Regions from separate parts of the Methylotenera sp. E1MeOHC1 genome, predicted to be linked through region 2. Evidence: riboswitches for the same ligand, from Rfam matches in the RefSeq annotation. Region 2 holds a riboswitch; the other holds the start of a gene.

Region 1 (11,477 bases), 710 kb from region 2:
TAATCGGGTATGTGCAGCAAGCTAGGGCTTGAGGCGAGGTTTTTCTGCTTTTTTAAGTGCTTGGTTGGAGTAAGCGAGTGTGCAAAGCTTAATTTTTATTTGTTCGGCTTATTTATTAGTGATCTTATCAGTTAATATGCAGCTTGATTTCGTCTGATCTACTTTAAGGGAGTGTCATGTTTTTTATTGAGCTGATTCACAATACTGCTTTGTTAGTTGCGCTCACAACAATCTACCAAGTTACCTCCTCCCGTAATAAAAAAAATCCGTTAACGCAGCCGTTATTTTTTGGTCTTTTATTTGGTATTGCCGGTGTGATTGGCATGATGACACCAGTGCAGTACGGTAATGGCGTGATCTTTGATGGGCGCTCCATTGTTTTGTTTGTTGCAGGGATGTTTGGTGGCCCTTTTGTTGCTGCGTTGAGTGCGTCTATTATCGGCGCATACCGGATATGGCTTGGTGGAGCCGGTGTTTATATCGGAGTTGCCGTCACTGTAGTGGCTGCTTTAATCGGTGTTGCGTTTTATTATTATCGGAAAAGTGTAGGCGGCTCTTTGAAGGCACTACCGCTATTAGGTGCTGGCCTGCTAGTGCACGTGGTGATGCTGCTGCTGTTTTTATATTTACCTGGCGGCATTGGGGTTTGGATTGATAAGCAGTTGGGCCCCACGATTATTTTGTTTTATCCGGTGGCAACGATGCTAATTTGCCTGCTTTTTCAAGATTATGAAGAGAAAGAGCATGGTCGTGTTGAGCTGCACCGTTTGGCCTACTACGATTCATTGACCGGCTTACCGAATCGATCATTGCAGATTGATCGTCTTAATTGTGCCTTATTGGAGTGCAAAAGCACTGGCTCCAAAGGTGCACTCATTTTATTAAACCTAGATCGTTTTAAAACGCTGAATGAAGCGCGTGGGCATGCGGTGGGGGATATGCTGCTATGTTTTATCGCCGATAGGCTAAAGCCGCTGGTGGGAGCCGATGGTATGCTAGCCAGAATGTCTGCGGATGAATTCGCGGTGTTGATTCCGAAAGGTGCAAGCAATACAGCAGATATTGACTCGATGGTTAGCCACCTGCTTGATAAAATTAGATTGCAGCTTAAGCTCCCAATTCAGCTGGGGGATGATGAGTTGATTGCATCAGGTAGTATTGGTATTGCCACTTTCCCTATTAATATTGAAGATGATGCGGGTGATGTGTTTCGCCGCGCGGATACAGCCATGCATCGTGCTAAGCAAAATGGTGGCAATCAAAGTATCTTGTTTGAACAGTCAATGGCAAGTGTGGCTGAGCAGCGCTTCAAAATTGAGCGTGAATTGCGCTTGGCCATTCCAGCCGGAGAGTTAATGCTGTATCTGCAGTCGCAAGTGAACGCTGCCGGTGTGGTGGTTGGCGCTGAGTCCTTGGTGCGCTGGCAGCATCCCGAACGTGGCTTGGTGCCGCCTTCTTTATTTATTCCTGTGGCTGAAGAAACAGATTTGATTGTGGATGTGGATGTGTGGGTGCTCACTGAAACTTGCCGGATTTTGGCAAGGCAGGATATTTACAGTTTGCCGATTCGCGTATCAGTCAATATTAGTCCAAGGCACTTCCGTCAGCGGGGTTTTGTTTCGAGCATTAAAACAATTTTAGCGGATACCGGCGCTGACCCAACCCATTTGACGCTCGAAGTGACGGAAGGGTTGGTGATTGATAACATCAGCGAGGTGATTGCTAAAATGACGGAGCTCACTTTACTGGGAATACACTTTTCTCTGGATGATTTTGGTACCGGATATTCTTCGCTAAGTCATCTCAAACGCTTGCCGATTCATGAGTTGAAGATAGATAAAACGTTTGTGCAGGATGCGCCGCATGACCCAGACGATGCGGCTTTAGTTGAATCGGTATTGGCAGTTGCCAAACATATGCAATTAAATGTGGTGGCTGAAGGGGTGGAGACGCAAGAGCAGGCAGATTTTTTGAATGCTAGGGCAGTGGTGGTCCACCAAGGGTATTTGTATAGTAAACCTGTGCCTGCAAGTAGCTGGATTAAGAGTTTAGTGTAATTATTAGTCAGCCTCTAGTTTCCACTTCTGGTTAATCCGCTTATTGCATAGCAATGTAGACTCGATTGCGCCCGTACTTTTTGGCCTGATAAAGTGCTTCATCTGCTAGGTTGAGTAGCATGTCGATGTTGTCTTGCTTGGATATTCTGGAAGCTACACCGATTGAAACTGTGAACTGAATGGGAATGCCAACCTCCATTGGTACTTTTTCATTGGCAAGTACTGCACGTAGCCGCTCGGCAACCTCGGCGGCTTCTGCTTTGTCTGTCTCGGGCAGTAAAATAGCAAACTCCTCGCCCCCTACGCGGCCAATGATGTCGATCTCACGTAAGGTTTCACGGCATACCGTAGCCATTCTTTTCAGCACCGTATCGCCCGATTTATGGCCGTATGTATCATTAACCTGCTTAAAGAGGTCAATATCCAGCATAAAGAACGAGAGTGGCGTGTCGTAGCGATTGGTGCGCTGTATTTCTTGTTCGGCTTGCTCCATGAAGTAGCGGCGATTGCTGACCCCAGTGAGGAAATCAATACGTGCTTGGCGTTTGAACTCCTCTTCAAGCTGTTTGCGCTCGGTAATGTCTGTAGAGGTGCCAATCATGCGTAATGGTTTTCCTTCATCGTTGCGGCTGATCACCATGCCTCGGTTCAGTAGCCACTTGTAAGAGCCGTCTCCACATAGCTTTTGCTGTTCAATCTGGTAGCGATCGGTTTTGTTATCTTTCATCGCCTGTATCGCCATCATTGTGTTGGTGACGCTGTCTGGGTGGGTGTACGCTACCCAGTGGTGAAACCTCTCAACATCAGATGTTAGGCTCGCATCTAACCCCAAAATCTCCATTAAGCGTGGGGATGCTTCAGTTTTACCTGTTTGAAAATCATATTCCCAAACCCCGTCTCCTGCACCCTCTAAAGCAAATCTCCAGCGTTCTTCATTCTTCTTTAAGGCAAGTTCACTATGATTTTTTTCAATGGCAATACTTGCGAGATATGCGGCTTGCTCAATCAGCATGATATTGGCTTCAGTTGGCCGGTATGTATTCTGGTGGTAGATGGCGACGGTTCCTAGTACCTTGCCTTGCGTTGAACGTATTGGCTCCGACCAGCAAGACCCAAGCCTTGCTTGGCCTGCAATCTCTCTAAAATAGCGCCAGTAAGGGTGGTTTTGTATATCTTCAACAATGACCCGTTTGCCGGTAAATGCTGCTGTGCCGCAGGAGCCAACGCCTTCGCCTATGCTTAGATTATTCACTGCGGCTACGTAGAATCTAGGCAGGTTAGGAGCGGCTGTTGCCAACAGGCGCTTACCTTCAGAATCTAGCAGCATAATACTGCCGCGTATAGCTGGGTTTTCTTGTTCAACCCAGAGGATGATGGCTCTGAGTATATTAGGTAGCGGCGCCCCTTTGGTAATCAGCTCTAGTACATGGCTACGGAACTTCTCTCGGACTTCGGCATGCTTGAGTTCATCACTGTAGTGGCTAAGTCTCGTGATGATTAACCCAATCAGGCAAGATGTTAAGGAGAAAAATACGAGTGGAAGATAGCTCTTTTGCGCGCTAAATAATACTTCAAATGGTTTCACGAAGTAGTATTCGCCAGCTATGCCAGAAAGTATAGCCACCAAGGCGCCAGGGCCAGTTCCAAGTAGATAGAAGCTGATGAGTGTTGGCAAATAAAAGGTGATGTAAGCCAGATTTTCTTGTGCTGGTGCGATGATGAAACGCAGAAAAAAGGCTATGAGGAACAGCACTATCGCAATCAGGTAACGATAGTAAGCGGGTAATCTTGTATGCATTTCTTCGAAATTCAACAAAATAATCCTTTCGTTTACTTACGAAATAGCGCGTGAGTAAACTATGCAACGCTGTTAGCTTAGCATATTAAAAATTGATTATAATGAATTTTTGTGAGATGTTGGTAGTCATTACTAACTCACTCAATTTAAATAGCTAGATTAAGTTACTATATTCATTATGTCTGTTAAACATCCTTTTTTTGAATACCTCGGCGAGAACTACCCATACGCCCTTGAAGATAAGTTCGATCGTATTTTGTTGCGCATCGAGAAGCTGTGGTCTACACCACAAATACATGATTATTTCAGTGAGCTGATTATTGACTCTCGCGGCGGGCGTCAGGGCTTCCCAAAAGAGGTGATGGAAGACATTCTCAGGCTGCGGCAAGTGCGACAGTCTCAACATATCCGCGAAGCCCAGGGTATAGATGCTGCTATTAAAGAATTAGAGCGGCTAGGGATTGCGCGCAGTGAAGAGCAGTTTCTGCAGGCAATTCATACAGGTAATCAGGCGGCTGTTGATCTCTTTGTTCGTAGTAATTTCAATATCCACATTTCAGATCCAGATGGCACGCCCGCGCTGTTGGTTGCTTTAAAAAAAGGCTACACGGTGATAGCGGGCATACTGATCAAAAAAGGTGCGGATGTGAATGCTTATGACCGCAAGACCATGACGCCGCTTTTACTGGTATGTGGTCAACAATTGCCTGGTTATAAAACTATTGCAGAAATGTTGATCAAAAGAGGGGCTTATATCAATGATCGGGATAGCCTTGGTTTTACGCCTTTATTGCTTAGTCTCACATCTGGTCAGTTTGAAGTGGCTGAACTACTTATCGAACGAGGTGCTGATATCTTGGCGCGTGGTAAGAACGGTAAGTCTGCTTTAGCCTTAGCTGAAGATGCAGGTAATACTAAAATAGTAGCGCTCTTAAAAGAAAAAGGCGCTACTCCTTGAGTGCAGGCAAAAATAGCCGTGTAGCTAAGGCTATTCTTGCCAGTTTGGCGCCAGATTAATCCCAGCTTAATGCGCCGCCCGTTTGATATTCTGTCACACGGGTTTCAAAAAAGTTTTTCTCTTTCTTCAAATCTATCATCTCACTCATCCATGGGAACGGATTGGTCGCACCTTGGTAAAGCACATCCAAACCAATTTGCTGGCAACGGCGGTTGGCAATAAAGCGCAGGTATTCCTTAAACATGGTGGCATTCAAGCCCAGCACGCCGCGTGGCATGGTTGCTTCTGCGTAACGATATTCCAACTCAACACCGTGTTGGATTAAGCCTTTAATCTCTTCACGGAATTCAGCAGTCCATAAATGTGGGTTCTCAAGCTTAATCGTATTAATGACATCAATACCGAAATTGCAGTGCATAGACTCATCACGCAAGATGTACTGGTACTGCTCAGCCGCGCCCTGCATCTTGTTCTGGCGGCCAAGTGCCAGAATCTGCACGAAGCCTACGTAGAAGAACAGACCTTCCATGATGCAGGCAAACACAATCAATGAACGCAATAGTTGTTGATCAGCCTCTGGTGTACCGGTTTTGAACTCCGGGTCTGTCAGGACATTGATGAATGGAATCAAGAAGTCATCTTTATCTTTAATACTCGCTACTTCCTGGTAAGCATTAAATACTTCAGATTCGTCTAAACCCAAACTCTCAACGATGTATTGATAGGCATGTGTATGAATCGCCTCTTCAAAGCCTTGGCGCAGCAAGTATTGGCGGCACTCTGGCGCAGTGATGTGGCGATAAGTGCCCAGCACGATATTGTTCGCAGCCAATGAGTCAGCTGTGGTAAAAAAGCCCAGATTACGCTTAACAATCAGACGTTCATCGTCGGTCAGTGCAGTGCTGTCCTTCCACTGTGCAATGTCGCGGCTCATGGAAACTTCTTGCGGCATCCAGTGATTGGCACAACCGGCCAAGTATTTATCCCACGCCCAATGGTATTTGAACGGCACTAGTTGATTCACGTCCGTTTGGCCGTTAATCATGCGCTTATCTGAGGCATTCACACGGCCTGAAATAGACGGCTGGTTTGCTGCTACTGGCGCTGCGGTTGGTGTTGGCACTGGCGCCAGTTGTGGCTTAGTTGGCTCTACGTAAACTTCATCTTCAAATGAAAGCATGTTTTTTCCTTAATTCTTCGTCATCATTTTTAGCAAGCTAGTGAGAGCTATTCAGTGCGAGGCACGACAAGCGCAAAAGACAAGACAGTACAAATAGTACGGCGCAGTCTTTGAGCATTGTTGTAACAAAGCAATGGATGGCTCACAGACGCTTGCTTATTGACAAGATTCGCATTCCGGGTTATCTATCGAACACATCTTTGGCGCTGGTTCTGGCGCACTTGATGCAACCGCATTCAACTCGCCACCACTACCAGTCGATTTCTCTGCCGCTGTTGCGCCTAATGAACGTAAGTAATACGTCGTTTTCAAGCCACGTTGCCAAGCCAATAAGTACGTATCGTTAAGCTTCTTGCCTGAAGGCACTGCGAAATACAGGTTAAGTGATTGCGCCTGGTCTATCCATTTTTGGCGACGTGCTGCCGCTTCAATCAACCAGCTTGGATCAACATCAAATGCTGTTGCATAAAGCTGTTTTAAGTCTGCTGGCACGCGCTCGATAGGCGCCAATGAACCATCAAAATACTTCAGGTCTGACACCATCACGGTATCCCATAAGCCACGTGCTTTCAGATCATTGACCAATTGCTCATTCACAATGGTGAACTCGCCAGATAAGTTAGATTTCACGTACAGGTTTTGGTACTCAGGCTCAATGCTGGCAGATACGCCGACGATATTAGAAATCGTCGCAGTTGGCGCAATCGCCACGCAATTAGAGTTACGCATACCTACTTTTTGGATGCGGCTACGCAAAGCGTCCCAATCCAATGTCTTGCTTCTATCCACTTCCACATTGCCGCCACGCTCACTAGCTAACAAATCTAATGTATCTAATGGCAAGATGCCTTGATCCCACAAGCTGCCTTTAAAGCTAGAGTAAGGGCCGCGCTCTTCTGCCAACACGGTTGATGCCCAGTACGCGTTGTAGCACACCATTTCCATGGCGCGGTCGGCAAACTCAACCGCTTCCATACTTGCATAAGGAATACGCATTGCGTGCAGGCAGTTTTGAAAGCCCATGATGCCCATACCCACTGGGCGGTGACGTGTGTTGGAGTTGCGCGCTTTACCCACTGGGTAGAAGTTGATATCCACCACGTTATCCAACATGCGCATGCCGACTTTAATCGTGGCTTGCAATTTGTCGTTATCTAGCACTAACTTTCCGTTAACTTCTGTTAAATGTTGCAATAAGTTCACAGAACCCAAGTTGCATACAGCGATTTCTGTATCAGAAGTATTCAGCGTGATTTCTGTACATAAGTTAGAACTATGCACCACACCCACGTGCTGCTGTGGCGAACGAATATTGCATGGGTCTTTGAACGTAATCCAAGGATGGCCTGTTTCAAATAGCATAGAAAGCATCTTGCGCCACATCTGCAAAGCAGGCACGCGCTTGAACAACTTGATTTCGCCATTATCCGCACGACGCTCGTATTCCACATAAGCCGCCTCAAACGCTTTACCGTATTTGTCATGCAAGTCCGGCACATCAGATGGTGAGAACAATGTCCACTCGCCAGCTTCAGTCACGCGGCGCATGAATAAATCTGGAATCCAATGCGCGGTATTCATGTCATGCGTACGACGGCGATCATCACCGGTGTTTTTACGCAGGTCTAAAAATTCTTCAATATCCAGATGCCAAGTTTCCAAGTAACCACATACTGCACCTTTACGTTTACCGCCTTGGTTTACCGCTACTGCCGTGTCGTTCACCACTTTTAAGAATGGAATCACGCCTTGGCTCTTACCGTTAGTGCCCTTGATGCGTGCACCTAATGAGCGAACTGGCGTCCAGTCGTTACCTAACCCGCCTGCGTATTTTTGCAGCAAAGCATTTTCTTTAATGCCTTGGTAGATACCGTCCAAGTCGTCGCTCACAGTGGTGAGGTAACAAGAAGAAAGCTGTGAATGCAATGTGCCAGCATTGAATAAAGTTGGCGTTGAGCTCATAAAGTCAAACGTACTCAATACATTGTAGAACTCGATTGCGCGCGCTTCGCGGTCAATCTCGTTAATCGCCAAACCCATCGCCACGCGCATAAAGAAGATTTGCGGTAGTTCGATACGACGCTCTTCAATATGCAAGAAGTAGCGGTCATATAAAGTTTGAATACCTAAGTAACTAAATTGGAAATCGCGCTCTTTAACCAAAGCTGCGGCCAGTTTACCCAAATCAAACTGTGCCAAACGTGGGTCTAACAAATCTGAGCCGATACCGATTTTGATATAGCGTGGGAAGTATTCCACATAGTACGTATCCATTTCAGCATGGCTTACGCGCTCGCCTAATACTTCAGCTCGCACTAAATCCAGCTGCAAACGCGCTGTTACATAATTGTAAGCTGGCTCAGTTTCAATCAAGCTACGCGCAGATAAAATCAGCGCTTTATATACTTCGCTAAATGGAATGCCATCATATAAATCACGCACTGCTTGCTCTACAACGAGGTTCACATCTACTTCGTTGCCCAGATTCAGACAGGCTTCTGCCACCATGTCGTTTAGCTGTTTAATGTTAAGCGGCACTAATTTACCGTCAATATTCACATTCAGCGCATGGCTAGGTTCACTAGTCGTCGCTTTTTCTGCGGCACGTTCAGCATTGCGTTTCTCACGGTAAAGCACGTAAGCACGTGCTACGTCGTGATTGCCGCTACGCATCAAGGCTAGTTCAACCTGGTCTTGAATGTCTTCAATATGGATAGAACCACCAGCTGGTAAGCGGCGAATTAATGCGTTATTAACGATTTGGCTCAATGTGTTAACTTGGTCACGTACACGCTGTGATGCGGCACTTTGGTTACCTTCAACCGCCAAGAAGGCTTTAGTGATCGCGATAGCAATTTTGTCTAAATTAAATGTTACCGCGGCACCATTACGGCGAATTACCTGCAACATAGGCAGTAGTGTAGATTGTACTGAGTCAGTACTTGAAGATGGTTTTATGTCATCCATTTAGATTTCCCTTTTTTAATAAAGGGCAGGTACGCTTTATAGGCGAGCATCTTCTACAATAGAAAAATACGCCAAACAAAGACCAGCATGGCGGATAGATTGAGTCTACCCATCTGCCGAGGACACCCCGCCTCAAACGTTATAAAAGTATTCACACAAGTGCAGCGTGAAAATGTCTACGGCAGGTCTCCTGGCTCTCAGGTCATCATCATTTTGCTAGCCTTCCCAAATTTTAATTAATCAAAATTCAGTGGCGAGAAATACAAAATAACTCTCTGATTACAGTTGCGGGGGCAGCCCCGGTATTGATGTTTGCGCTAGGTCAAACTTCGCACCGGATTCCCTATTATCTTAATTTTCGACTGAAAAATAAGAACCGTGTGCAAGCACTATAACGCAACATAGTGGGTGATTTCAATATTAAAAGCACAATATATAGATATTATTTATTTTAAATTTCCATACCTATGTTTTATAAGGATTTTTTTAATTGGCTTTTTTAGCTTGATTAGATTGCAAAAGCACAAGAGATTTTAAGTCTCTTGTGCTTTAGTCAGTTAATTGAAGGGGGATTAAGCTTTGCAGTGGGGTAGAGGCTCACGTCAGCTATGCGCTCTAGTCAATTTTGGTCAGCCTTAGGATTAGGTTGTGGTGATTCTATTATTTTTTTGCAATCGTGATGATGCCAGCAATAATTAATACTGCGCCTATCATCATGCGTAAGGTGATAACTTCTTTAAATAGCAGCCATGCCAATATCACGGTGACAACCACGCTGCCTTTATCAATCAGAGCGACCGTTGCTACATCCCCCATTTTCAGTGCTTTGTAATAAAAAATCCAAGAGCCGGCAGTGGTGAGGGCGGATAGTGCCAGCCAGATATAATGATGTTTTTGCAGGTTTTTAATTTCAGCCGGTGTGACGGCAAGCAGACCAAACAAAATAATAAATGCGCAAACAAACAGTGTTCTTAGCGTTAAACCAAGCTCAGCAGAAATGCCAGTTAAGCCCTGTTTTGCAATGACGGCAGTAAAGCCTGCAAACAGCATGGAGATAATAGCGTATAGAACCCAGCGTTCCATGGTGAATTAATTTAGTTTCCTCTCTGCATGATTGTCAGAGATAGCCGCTGATTTTAACGCGGTATTTTTAGAGAAAATGCCTTTTTTGGCTGCACATATGTGTGAATCTAACTCATACGAAGCCAGTATAGTACAAAATAAATCGTCATGGCTCAGCGCATGGTCTTGATACGATTTAATATCATCCAAGCGATAATCAAAGCTTTTCCCGGCCCATACAATGGCTGGAACATGCGTTTGCTCTTTAGGCGCCATCATATACGGTGCGGCATGTAGGTAAATGCCGTGTTCACCTAAAGACTCACCATGATCTGCGATGTAAAGCATTGCTGTTTCGTGCGTGCTGTCGTATTTTTTGAGAAAACTAATCACTTCGGATAAAAAATAATCCGTATATAAAATTGCATTGTCATAAGCATTATCAATTTCCTGTTTAGAGCAATCTCTCAACTCACCAGTTTGGCAGGCAGGTTTAAAGCGTTCAAATGCTTTGGGGTATCTGCGATAGTACTCAGGGCCGTGATTGCCCATTTGGTGCAATACAATCATCATGTCTTGAGATTTGTGCGCCTCAATATACTTATCAAGCCCGCTTAACATACCGATATCTCTACACTCACCTTCGCAAGTTGGATTGAGCGTTGGCGACTTAAAGTCCTCATATTTAACTCTGGTGGCAACTCCTTTAGAGTCTGAGTTATTGTCGCGCCACAGCACCTCAATACCATTTTTTTTCAGAACGTCTAATACATTTTCTTGCTCAAGCGCTTTTTCTTTATCGTACTTATCTCGCCCTAAAGATGAAAACATGCATGGCACAGAGACGCCGGTAGATGTCCCGCATGAGCTGACATTACTAAAGCTTACAAGGTTTTCTTTGGCGAGCAATGGGTTGGTTTCTCGCTTATATCCATTTAATGAGAAGCGGTCTGCACGGGCAGTTTCACCAACTACTAATATGATGAGCTCTTTTTTACTTGTGCTTGGGTCAATTAAAACCGCATCTTCTGCCGTTTTATGTAACACCGCATGACTTGCAATTTTTGATTGCTCTGTGACGTATTTAATCGCCGAGTACACTGAGTAAGTTGGGTTAGCGTAGAACCTGACAATTTTATGTTCTCGTATAAACGAGCTGTAGTCAGCGGTGAACGGTATTACTAATAAAACGATGCTTACCAAGCAAACAGCGATGGTTTTTAATCTAGATTTAAATTCCGCTTTGAAATTGATTGGTGCGGGGCAGTATTTAATAATTAACCATGCCGGTATAACACCGAAAACTAAAGTTCTCACGATTAAGCTCATGGTAATTAAGCTAGCAAACTCGTTTGTACTGGTTTGCATGATGTTATCAATCATGACGGTATCGATAATGACACCTAAGTGGTCCATATAATAAGCGGCTTGCGATGCAATAATGACAAACAATGC
Region 2 (11,477 bases):
CCATGAAAAGTGCTTGGAAATTGTGACTTTAGCGGACTTGAAATATCACGCATTAAGGTAGAAACTGGCAATAGAAGTATTGCCTACAAACAACTGAGGAGTTCTCCACGGACGTAGCCTAAGCCAGCATCCTGAACCAAAAAGGCTCAAGTGGTAACAGCCTAGAGCGCATTAGGTACACTCGCCAAGCGGTTCTTAAAGAACTCGCTATAGAGCGCTCACACAACAACTCGAATGACTAAAACCGATGCTATAAACTAGTTCAAGGAATTATTAGCCTAAACCACGCCGCAGAGAACAAACTGTATAACCTGACGTTTTATTTTAATCATAAAACGATTGAATTGATTCTACTCTACTTACAATAAAACACTAACAAGAAAACGTATTAGCTATTTAAATATTTCACTTGCATGAATATTTATTTTGGCTCACAAGCTTGGTCTATCTGATCTTGCATCATAGAGATTCTGCGCTTGATATCACCGACATTCACATCGCCGCTTTTACTCGTAAGTAGTTCGTACGATAGGTTAAGCGCAGTCATAATCGCGATACGCTCAACCCCAATTACCTTGCCGCTATCACGAATGTCACGCATTTTTTTATCTAAGAAATTGACGGCATTAAGTAAACCTGGACGCTCTTCATCCGTGCATGACACCGTAAAGTCGCGCCCCATGATATTGACATCAACGCCTTTAATTTCACTCATTAGCTTTTACTCAAAAATAATAATTTATTGAAAATTAAGGCAGGCTTTGCATTAACGCTTCGATACGCTCACTGGCTTTAGCCATATTGGCTTTTAACAATGTGGTATCAGATTCCATAGCGCCCAGATCAACACGTAGACGCGCGTTCTCGTCGCGCAACTCGTTATACCGTGCAATTAATTGCAACAGTTTTTGTTCTAGTGCTGTTAAGTCTGCGTCCATACACTCACTATAATTGAAAAAAATGATTGTAGTCAATAGCTAACAGCGATTTTTAAAAGTATTACAACACATTGCAAACAAATTTATCAGAGATAGTTCGCCTCATTGAATCTTTAAACGTTATAATTGTCGCTGTTGATAGGTGCCTTGTTTGTTCTTAATAAACAAGGTGAAACTGGGAAATAGGTGCGTTGATACGCTATATTTAAGCGTAAAACAATTCCTGTGCTGCCCCCGCAACGGTAAGTGAGTATGCTTCTTAAGCATATGGTTTTGCAATAATCCACTGAGCCACGCTATTTTTATAGCCCATGCTTGGGAAGGTGCCAAACGTAACATTCACAAGCCCGGAGACCGGCCTCGCAACAATTAGTTGGAAATACCGCGGGGTGACGGTTTATCAAAACGTAGCGCACAAGCACATGCTTGTGCCGTGAATCCTTTTTCGTTTCGATGCTTTAGCTCCTCTGTATTTCCTTAGTTATCAGTCACATGCGGGGTCGCATGTCACAAAGGGAAATTTAAATGAACAAGAGTATCATCGCTGGCCTTATCGGCTTGGCGCTTCATCCAACTGTATATGCTACAGACACCATCAACTTAGACGAAGTTGTAGTAACTGCCTCACGTACACCACAATTACATAAAAATGTTATCGGTGACGTCACCGTTATCGACCGTGAAGAAATCGAGCGTATCGGCGCAGGCTCAATTACTGATGTATTACGTTTGCAACCAGGGGTACAAGTGGCTACTAACGGGGGTGCAGGCACAGAATCCAGCATATATTTAAGAGGCACCAGCTCAGAACAGATTGTAGTATTGGTTGATGGCCTACGCATCAACTCTGCGACGCTAGGCAGAACCTCGTTTGAAAATATCCCACTCGCTCAAATTGAGAAAATTGAAATCTTGCGTGGCTCAGCATCCAGCCTGTATGGCGCCGACGCCGTTGGCGGCGTGATTCAAATCTTTACCCGCAAAAGCTTATCTGAAAAACCGCTGATTAACGCGGCCGTTGGCTTGGGCTCTTACAATACAAAAACAGCGGAATTTGGTATCAATGGTGGCATTAATGCGCTTAAGTATGGCGTAAATGTCAGCAGCCTGGATACCGACAGCTTCTCAGCAAAACGCATCCGCCGCGGCAAAGACTCCGATGACGACAGCTACCGCAATTTAAGCACCTCAGCTTTTGCTGAACTTGAACTCGCACAAGGCCACACCTGGGGCCTACAGTTCTTTGAAAGCAAGGGACACAACGAATACGATGCTGCTAGCCCTAGTACCAATTATGAAAGCTTTACTGAGCAAACATTGCAAAGCTATGCTTTTACCAGCAAAAACCAATTTACTGACTTCTGGCACAGCACATTTAAACTAGGCATGGGTGTAGATGATTCAGACAGCCATGCAAAACCCAACAAAACCAAAGCAAGCTCTACCTACAACCCTACAGGCATAAGCAAGTATCGCACCGAGCAAAAACAAATCTCCTGGCAAAATGATTTTACCCTGCCATTAGGAACACTTACTTTGGCCTATGATAGGCTTGAGCAAGACGTGAGCAGTGTAGCTAACTTCAAAACCAAATATAAAAAAGAGCGCAATGATGATAGTTTCTTAGCGAGTTACCTGCTGGATCAAGGCAATCACTCGGTACAAGCCTCTATCCGAGAAGACCACAATACCCAGTTTGGAAACTACATGACTGGTGGCGCAGGTTATGGTTACCGCATCACACCACAATGGCGTGTTACAGCCAATTACGGCAAAGCTTTCAGGGCACCGACCTTTAACCAATTGTATTATCCAAATTTTGGCGATCCTACATTAACACCAGAAAAATCGGACAACGTAGAAGCTGGCGTTAAATACACTGGTGGCAAACTCAATGCTGGCGTGACTGTGTTCCAAAACAAAATTCGCAGCTTACTCGCAAATGCAGGCCCTGCAACCCCAAGCTGCACCCTTACCAACTTCTGCCCTATCAACGTGGGTAAGGCTGAAATACAAGGTGTAACCACAGAGGCAAGTTGGAACATTAGCGATAACTTACTCTTAAGCGGTAACTTTACCGTGCAGTCACCAAGAAATGAGGATACGAACCAGTTGCTAGTGCGCCGAGGAAATCGCTACGGCACAGTTAATTTACTACACACATGGGGTAATTTACAGTGGGGCGCAGAAGTCAATGGCGCATCTACTCGCTACAATGACACAAGCAATAAAATACCGATGAGCGGTTATATGCTCGTTAACATGACTGCGAACTACAAGCTCTCACCAGAATGGAAGTTAGAGGCACGAGCAAATAACTTGCTGGATAAGAACTATATTCTATCTTACGCAACCGCCACCGTGCCTTACAACACAGCGGGCAGCAACTTGTTTGTAGGCTTACGTTACAACATGAAACCTTAACGTTAGTTAACTGCTAGGGCGAGCGAAAACTCGCCCTAGCAGTTACATTTACGATAAAATCATGTTTTATTTAACTATTATCATTTAAGCGAAACAATCGGAGGCTGCACCTACTATGCTTACACTTTCTAAAACACAACAAATCTTTATAGGTGTTGCGCTTGCCGCACTCATCATTGTGACGCGTGGCCATCACTTTGCTTCAATCAACAGCCTGCCTAGCGCATCTCTTGCTGTATTTTTTCTAGCTGGTTTATATCTGCGCCCAGCGATTATGTTTCCGGCGTTACTGGCTTTATGTACCGGTTTAGACCTTTACTCTGTTTATTTCCAAGGTGTGAGCAACTTCTGCGTAACCCCTGCTTACGGCTTTTTGCTACCAGCATACGGCACAATGTGGCTAGCTGGCCGCTGGTTTGCTAAACATTACAGCTTCAGCACTAAGGCAATTCTACCTTTAGTAGGTAGCGCAACAATTGCTGGCGCATTAAGCGAGTTATTTTCTAGCGGTGGCTTTTATTTCTTTGGCGGTCGCTACCCTGACCCAACCATTGCTGAATTTGGTGCGCGTTTACTTAAGTACGCTCCACGCCAATTTGAAAATATTGGCTTCTGGTTAGCAGTTGCTGCCGTAGTGCATATTACATTTGCATTAGCAAACGGCCTAAGCCGCGCTAAAGCTTAAGTTAGATGACCACTGATGACAAAAGCACGCGCCATACAGCACGTATGGTGCGTAAAAAAGCAGTGATTGATGCTGCGATTGAACAAGCAAATCAGGAAAAAGGTCTGCTGCTGGTACTGACTGGTAATGGCAAAGGTAAAAGCTCCTCTGCATTCGGCATGATGGCACGTGCTTTAGGTTATGGCATGAAAGTCGGCGTTGCGCAATTTATCAAAGGGCGCAGCGATACCGGCGAAGAAGCCTTTTTTCGTGGCCAAGCCAACGTAGAGTGGCATGTGCTGGGTGAAGGCTTTACTTGGAACACGCAAGATAGAGAACGCGACACTCAAACCGCACAAGCCGGATGGGAGATTGCGCAACGTATGTTGCGCGACCCCAGCATTAAACTGGTAATTCTAGATGAGCTCACCTACACCATGAAATATGGCTACCTTGACCTCACACAAATACTGGCTGACATTGCCGCCAGACCCACCATGCAACACGTAGTGGTGACTGGCCGCGGTGCCCCAGCCGCACTCACCGAGATGGCAGACACCGTGAGTGAAATTATGGATATTAAACATGCATGGCGCGCTGGCATTAAGGCCCAGCCAGGCATAGACCTGTAACCCAAAGCTATGACCACTTGCAACGCCCTACTCATTTCCGCCCCAGCGTCTGGGCAGGGGAAAACCTTTATTACCGCCGCCTTGGCGCGCGCATGGCGTAACCAAGGCTTGCGTGTGCAAGCATTTAAATGCGGGCCTGACTTTTTAGACCCGATGATTTTAGAAGTTGCAACGGGACGCCCTGTTTACAACCTAGATTTCACAATGTGCGGCGAAAACGATGCTGAAGCGCAGCTTTATCGCGCAGCACAAGATGCTGATGTGATTATCGTTGAAGGCGTGATGGGCCTGTATGATGGCACACCATCAAGTGCAGATATTGCCGTACGCTTTAATTTGCCAGTGTTACTTACCATTGATGCAGGCGGCATGGCGCAAACTTTTGGCGCGCTGGCGAACGGCCTGCTGTTACACTACCCCAACCTAATCCCCGCTGGCGTAGTTGCTAATAAAACAGGCAGCGCAGGGCATGGAAAATTATTACACGACTCACTGCCACCACACCTTAATTGGTTTGGCGCATTACAAAAGAACGAGGCGCTCAGCCTGCCTGAGCGGCATCTCGGCTTATTCCGTGCAGGCGAAATTAGCGACTTAGAACAAAAGATTGAAACAGCAGCCAATGCTTTAGCACAAGATTTACCGCTACCGCCAACCGTTACATTTAGCGCACCGGCCACACTACAGACGCCTAAACTCCTAGATGGCAAGGTAATTGCCATCGCAAGGGATGAAGCGTTCTGCTTTATTTATCAGGCTAATTTAGACTGTTTGCAAGACATGGGAGCATCGCTGCGGTTTTTCTCGCCATTGGATGACCACATATTGCCAGAAGCCGACGCCTACTGGCTGCCCGGCGGCTACCCAGAGTTGCACCTGAATAAAATCAGTAGCAATTTAGCCATGAAAAATGCCCTACAGGCAGCCTTTGATGCGAACAAACCGATACTAGCCGAATGCGGCGGCATGATGGCGCTGTCCACCTGTTTAAATGATGTGCCTTGCTTTGACTTACTATCAGGGGTAAGTAAAATAGAAGACCGCCTACAGGGGCTAGGCTCATTAAAAGTAACATTGCTTAATGATGAGCTGGGTGCACACACTTTTCACTATGGTAGTTTTACAACAGAGCTACCGCCTATAGCCACCGCTAAGACGCGCTTTGGCAAAGTGGAAAACATTTACCAGCATGGTTCGATTATTGCGAGCTTTTTGCACTTTTACTTTGCCTCTAACCCAAACTTAGCCGCACAGCTACTTACACCACGTTTTATGGCAAGGTAAGCCAAATGCCTTTAATCAAACCTAGATTAATCAATGTCAGCATTTTTCTATTGAGCCTACTTACAGGCACGGCACATGGCGCAACATTATTTGGCATCGTCTCCGACAGAACCGCACCTGCCGCCGCTGAGGCAGCAAAAAACACGCTGGCCCAACGCCCAGGCGACCAGATTATTTTACGCTCACAATCACAAATGATGGCGGCGGACAGCCGTACATTAAAGCGCTGGCTACAAGAAGCAGATGCTGTGTTTGCCGTAGCACAGTATGCAGAATCATCTGCACAACTACAGAGAGCGCTTGATGCGTTAAAATCTGATCCATCCAAAGCACAACCGGCTACTTTTGTTGCATTTAATGGTGATAGTGCACTATCACTCAGAAGCCGCTTTAACAAGAGTGCAGTCAGTGAGTTTGCTGAGGCAAAAGCACTGACGCAAACACAGGAAAAAACGCCGGATGCGCTGTTAGCCTCGGCAAAGAAACACGCTGCGGCTGCAAAGTGGCTGGCACTAAGCGAGGTTTGGCAAGCTGGCGGTCAGGAAAACTTAGCCGCATTTATGGCGTACTTACTCAATGCACAGTCTGCAAAGAACAACGCACAACTGCCTACAGCCAAACCCATGCCCCCCATCCGCTTACGCGTTAACGGTAAAGAATTAGCAACCGAACAAGTAGCGTTTGCATCGCAGCCCAACCAAAACAGCAAGCTCACATTAGCAGTGCTAGACTTAAGCACCAGCGACCCTCAGGTTGCAGACGCGATTTGCGCACAAACCCAACAGCAGGGCATCAATTGCGTTGCGGTAATGGCCAAATGGGGCGAAGCATCCAAGCAAGCCATAGAAAAGCTACCGTCAATGGTAGCTCCAGCTAAGTTAACCGGCCTAGTGGTGTTACAAGACTTTGTTGTAGGCGCTGCGGAGGGACGTGAGTCGGTCACCGAACTGATTAAAAAACTAGACGTACCCATGTTTAAAGCCATCCGGCTTACGGATCGCAGTGCGACTGCCTGGCAGCTGTCAGAAGATGGACTACCTACCAACTCTATTCAATACCGCGTCGCCATGCCTGAAGTACAAGGCAGCAGCCAACCGATGGTAGTAGCAGCGGCTGGCGCACCAAGCATTGATAAGCTGACAGGCGTGGAGTTGCGCCTACCAGAACTGTTACCCACAGAAGTAAAGTCACTAGTGAGCCGCGTGATGAACTGGCAAACCTTGCAGCACAAAGCCAATGCAGAAAAACGCGTAGCCATTATTTACTACAATCATCCACCAGGGCGCCATAACATTGGTGCCGATAATTTGGATGTACCGCAATCACTGTTTGATATTTTGCAAAGCATGAAGGCCGCGGGCTACCAAACCGGCGAACTGCCTGCTACGCATGAAGCCTTACTCGACTTAATGCAGGATAGAGGCGTTAACTTACCTGAAAACAGTGGCGAACTTACCAGCATGTTGCCTAAAGTCGCCAGCATGGATAACGCAACTTATGCACGCTGGTTTAATACTTTACCAGCCGTGGTAAAAGGTGAAATGGTAGAAGGCCCGCTGGGTCGCCTGCATGCTGAGCTTGTTGCTGCACAAGCAGCTGGCGAGTTAGAGATTGCCCATGGCCGGCTGACTAAGTCTATGCGCGAGCTACGTCACCTAGTAGAAGGAGTTAACCACCCACAGCGAGCTGAAGCGATTAAGTTGCTCACAGAACTGCATGACGGTTATGAAGTCTGTTTAAGCAAACATACCCCTTGCGAAGCGCTGAATGCATTAAAAACACGTGTGACTAACCTCAATATTGAAGGCTTGCGCGGCTGGGGACAAGTACCTGGCAAAATCATGGTCGTTAACAAGAAAATGATATTCCCAGGTATACAGTTCGGTAATGTATTTGTCGGCCCACAGCCACCGCGTGGCTGGGAAGTCGATGAAGAGCTACTGCACGCCAACACCACCATATCACCACCGCATCAATATTTAGGTTTTTATCATTGGCTGAAAGATAACTTTAAAGCCGATGTATTGGTACATTTAGGCAGACACTCCACATACGAGTTTTTACCGGGCAAAGCTGTGGGATTGTCGGCAGAGGATTATTCACGCATTATTGCAGGCGACCTGCCTGGCCTGTATCCTTACATAGTTGATGGCGTGGGCGAAGGTACGCAGGCTAAACGTCGCGCACTAGCGGTAATGATTGATCACCTAACTCCGCCACTGACGGCAACCACCCTGTATGACCGCTTGCTCACATTACGCCAAGTAGTAGAGAGTTATGAGTCGTCCAGCTCTGACACCATGCGCATTGCATCTGCCAAAGAAATACGGCGATTGGTAGAAACGCTGGAACTGCGCGCCGAGCTAGAGTCCAGCATGGAAGACGTATTAAAAGTGCGCGGCATTAATTTTGAACAAGCGGATGACGACCTCTTAGCGCATGAGGTTGGACATTATCTGACCAAACTGCAAGAAAAATTTATGCCGCATGGTTTACATGTGTTTGGTCGCCCGTGGTCTGATGCTTCATTGCAGCTGATGTTAGATTCTATGGCGCAAAATAAGCCAGAAAATATTAGTACGCGTATACGTGACAACTTAATTGCCTCGCCCAAATTGGAAATGCAAGCGCTGCTACATGGTTTGGTGGGTGGTTTTATTGAACCGGGCAAAGGCAATGACCCGCTACGCTCACCTGAATCGCTGCCGACAGGACGTAACTTCCATGCGCTTGATGGCGATGTGCTACCTACCCCGCTTGGCTTTCAGCTAGGGTTTAACATGGCGGCCAACGTGCGTAACCGTGATGACATTACCAAAAGTGAGGGTGTCATTTTATGGGCATCGGATGCTGTGCGTGATGAAGGCGTAATGGTGAGTTTTATTTTATCGCTGATGGGCATCACACCAGAATGGAACTCGCGCGGCATTGTGCAAAAAATGCAGCTAGCGCAATCGTCTGAGTCTGAGACTAACAAGCAAACAAGTACAGGTACTAAACGCTATGACGTCATCGTCACCACTTCCGGCTTATTCCGTGACCTTTACCCTAATCTGATGCAATGGATTGATATTGGCGGCAGAATGGCGCTGGCGGCTTCAGCACAAAGTGTGTTGCAGGCGCATCCAGACTTAGCACCTGCATTAGACTCAGCCTTAAAACCACTCGCCCACTACACACGTGGCAGCGAATCAATGGCGACCAACGGTGTAGCCATGCACTGGGTAAAACGCACGCAAGCGCTGTTAGCGCAAGGCATGCCGGCCGAGCAAGCAGGGCGTGAAGCGGCATGGCGTATCTTCGGTGATGCACCAGGTGCGTATGGTGCTGGTGTGAATAGCTTAGCAGAGCGCTCTGGTGCATGGCAAAACCGTAACGAAATCGGCCGCGCTTATTTGCAACGCATGGGACACGCCTACGCTGTAGATGCACAGGGCGAGCCTGCACACGAGGCATTTGATACCTCCTTACATAACATTGGCACTACCTACCACGGTCGCGCTTCTAATCTGTATGGCTTAATGGATAACAACGATGCTTTTGATTACTTAGGCGGCCTGTCACTGGCGATAGAAACCATTACCGGCAACAAACCGCAAGCACGTATTTTGAACCATGCCGACCAAAAAGGCTTTACGGATGAGCCGCTAGAGTCTGCATTACTGATGGAACTGCGTGGGCGTTACTTAAACCCGTCATGGATTAAACCACTCATGAGCCACGGCTACGCCGGCGCGCGCACCATGAATCAAGCCTTTCTGGAAAACTTATGGGGCTGGCAAGTCACCCGCCCGGATATCATTAAAGACTGGGCGTGGAATGAAGTTAAACGCGTCTACATTGATGACGACCTCAAACTGGGGCTAAATCAATTTTTAGAGCAAGGTCATAACGCACAAGTCAAAGCCAACATGGTGGCGTTAATGCTGGTTGCGGCACAAAAAGGATTTTGGAAACCTGATACGGCCAGCGCACAACAGCTATCTCAAACCCTAGCTAAATTGGTCATTAAAAATGGCTTGCCGGGCAGCGGCCACACCTCACCTAACCACCCGCTATGGGACTGGATGGGGCAACATATCAATGCTGAAGATAAGGCAGGGTTGGCTCAGGTGCTAGCAAAGGCACGCGGTTACGGCAAGCCAGTAACGGATACTGCACAACACCCAGCACAATCAAGTCAGCTTAATGACGCATCAAAGTCCAGCCCTCACAAAGCCGTGAGCAAAACAACCGCAGCGCAACCACAAGCAAGTGCCGCAAAGCCTGCACCAAAAGCACAGCCCAACAAAGCAGTGCAAGCTTATGAACTGACAGTTGCAACGGTTAAAGACAACCTCGCTTGGATACTGTTACTCCTGCCTATTTTTGCACTAGGCCTGTGGTTTGGCACACGAAAGCCTACAGCATAAGAAACGTCAAGATTACTATGGGAAAATCATATGTCTATTAACTTAAACTCGCTGCATAGCGCCATTACCTGGCTATTAGAGCCTGTGATTGTCATCTTAGTCGCGGCTGTAGTGATAGCCGTGTTAGAAGCTGGCTTAGCCATTGGTGAGCGCTTATTTGGCCTCAAACAACTGCGTAATGCTGGCGAGCAGGCTGTGCTGAGGGTGGCGCGTAAACGCCTAGAACGTGCAGACTTTTTAGCTCGCATACCGCCCATGCTCGGTTTAATGGCCACCATTATCCCATTAGGGCCTGGGCTAGCCGCATTAGGCCAAGGCAACCCGTCATTACTTGCGCAAGCCGTTACCACGGCATTTGATGCCACGGTGTTAGGCTTGCTAGCAGGCATTATTGGCTTAGTGATAGGCAAATGCCGCCGCCGCTGGTACGAGGATGTATTAGTGTCGCTTGAAACAGAACAAGCGCAATAAACTACCCAGATTATTCAGCTACAACAAAATCATGCAAAAAAAGAACCTTCTAGATAGTCGTTTAAATGGTCGTTTTAACCACGAAGACGAAGACCCACGTGCAAGTTTGGTGAACTTGGTGGACGTGATGCTGGTGTTTGCTTGCGGCCTATTAGCAGCACTCAGCGCTGGACAGCAATCTACCCTCACCCGCCCGCAAGAAGTGAATAAAGGGCGGGAAATCGACGCCCCAGCCACTGGCGAGCAAAGCGCTGGCAATGGCTATGACGCTATCGGGCAAGTATATCGCGACCCGAAAACCGGCAAGTTGTTTTTGATTGAATCCGCAGCGGATACAGAAGTGGGCAAAGGTCCCAAAGGTAAGCCCTAATGCAAGACTTTAGTTACCCAGAACATGAGAAAGAGGCGATTTATCGCGTCATTGCAGAGCGCCGTGATATGCGCCACTTTCTGCCGACCCCAGTTGCCCCAGAAACACTCACCAAGATTCTGCATGCAGCGCACCATGCGCCCAGCGTAGGCCTAATGCAGCCGTGGCGCTTTATTCGGATTACAGATATCAATACGCGCCGTCAAATTCACCAATTGGTCGATAAAGAGCGGATTAATACCGCGCAAGCGATTGGTGACCATGAAAACACTGCACGCATGG

Evidence for each region. A riboswitch is a leader RNA that binds a small molecule or an ion and turns the genes downstream of it on or off. The one in region 2 is predicted to bind cobalamin.
Region 1: another riboswitch for cobalamin. It lies ahead of ACSSU7_RS11645 (ribonucleoside-diphosphate reductase subunit alpha); the one in region 2 lies ahead of ACSSU7_RS08285 (TonB-dependent receptor domain-containing protein).

Annotation. Positions count from the first base shown of each region.
Region 1 is NZ_CP196025.1:2,464,000-2,475,476, forward strand. Features, by position in the region: gene ACSSU7_RS11620 (sensor domain-containing diguanylate cyclase) at 1-25, shown strand, start outside; gene ACSSU7_RS11625 (EAL domain-containing protein) at 177-2,057, shown strand; gene ACSSU7_RS11630 (sensor domain-containing diguanylate cyclase) at 2,098-3,870, opposite strand; gene ACSSU7_RS11635 (ankyrin repeat domain-containing protein) at 4,034-4,813, shown strand; gene ACSSU7_RS11640 (ribonucleotide-diphosphate reductase subunit beta) at 4,869-5,993, opposite strand; gene ACSSU7_RS11645 (ribonucleoside-diphosphate reductase subunit alpha) at 6,150-8,960, opposite strand; cobalamin riboswitch at 9,124-9,356, opposite strand; gene ACSSU7_RS11650 (EamA family transporter) at 9,621-10,043, opposite strand; gene ACSSU7_RS11655 (phosphoethanolamine transferase) at 10,050-11,477, opposite strand, start outside.
Region 2 is NZ_CP196025.1:1,749,922-1,761,398, forward strand. Features, by position in the region: gene ACSSU7_RS08270 (DUF2237 family protein) at 1-61, shown strand, start outside; gene ACSSU7_RS08275 (cell division protein ZapA) at 422-715, opposite strand; gene ACSSU7_RS08280 (coiled-coil domain-containing protein) at 750-938, opposite strand; cobalamin riboswitch at 1,062-1,315, shown strand; gene ACSSU7_RS08285 (TonB-dependent receptor domain-containing protein) at 1,464-3,362, shown strand; gene ACSSU7_RS08290 (hypothetical protein) at 3,478-4,047, shown strand; gene cobO (cob(I)yrinic acid a,c-diamide adenosyltransferase) at 4,053-4,658, shown strand; gene ACSSU7_RS08300 (cobyrinic acid a,c-diamide synthase CobB) at 4,668-5,942, shown strand; gene ACSSU7_RS08305 (cobaltochelatase subunit CobN) at 5,948-10,354, shown strand; gene ACSSU7_RS08310 (MotA/TolQ/ExbB proton channel family protein) at 10,385-10,825, shown strand; gene ACSSU7_RS08315 (DUF2149 domain-containing protein) at 10,857-11,195, shown strand; gene bluB (5,6-dimethylbenzimidazole synthase) at 11,195-11,477, shown strand, end outside.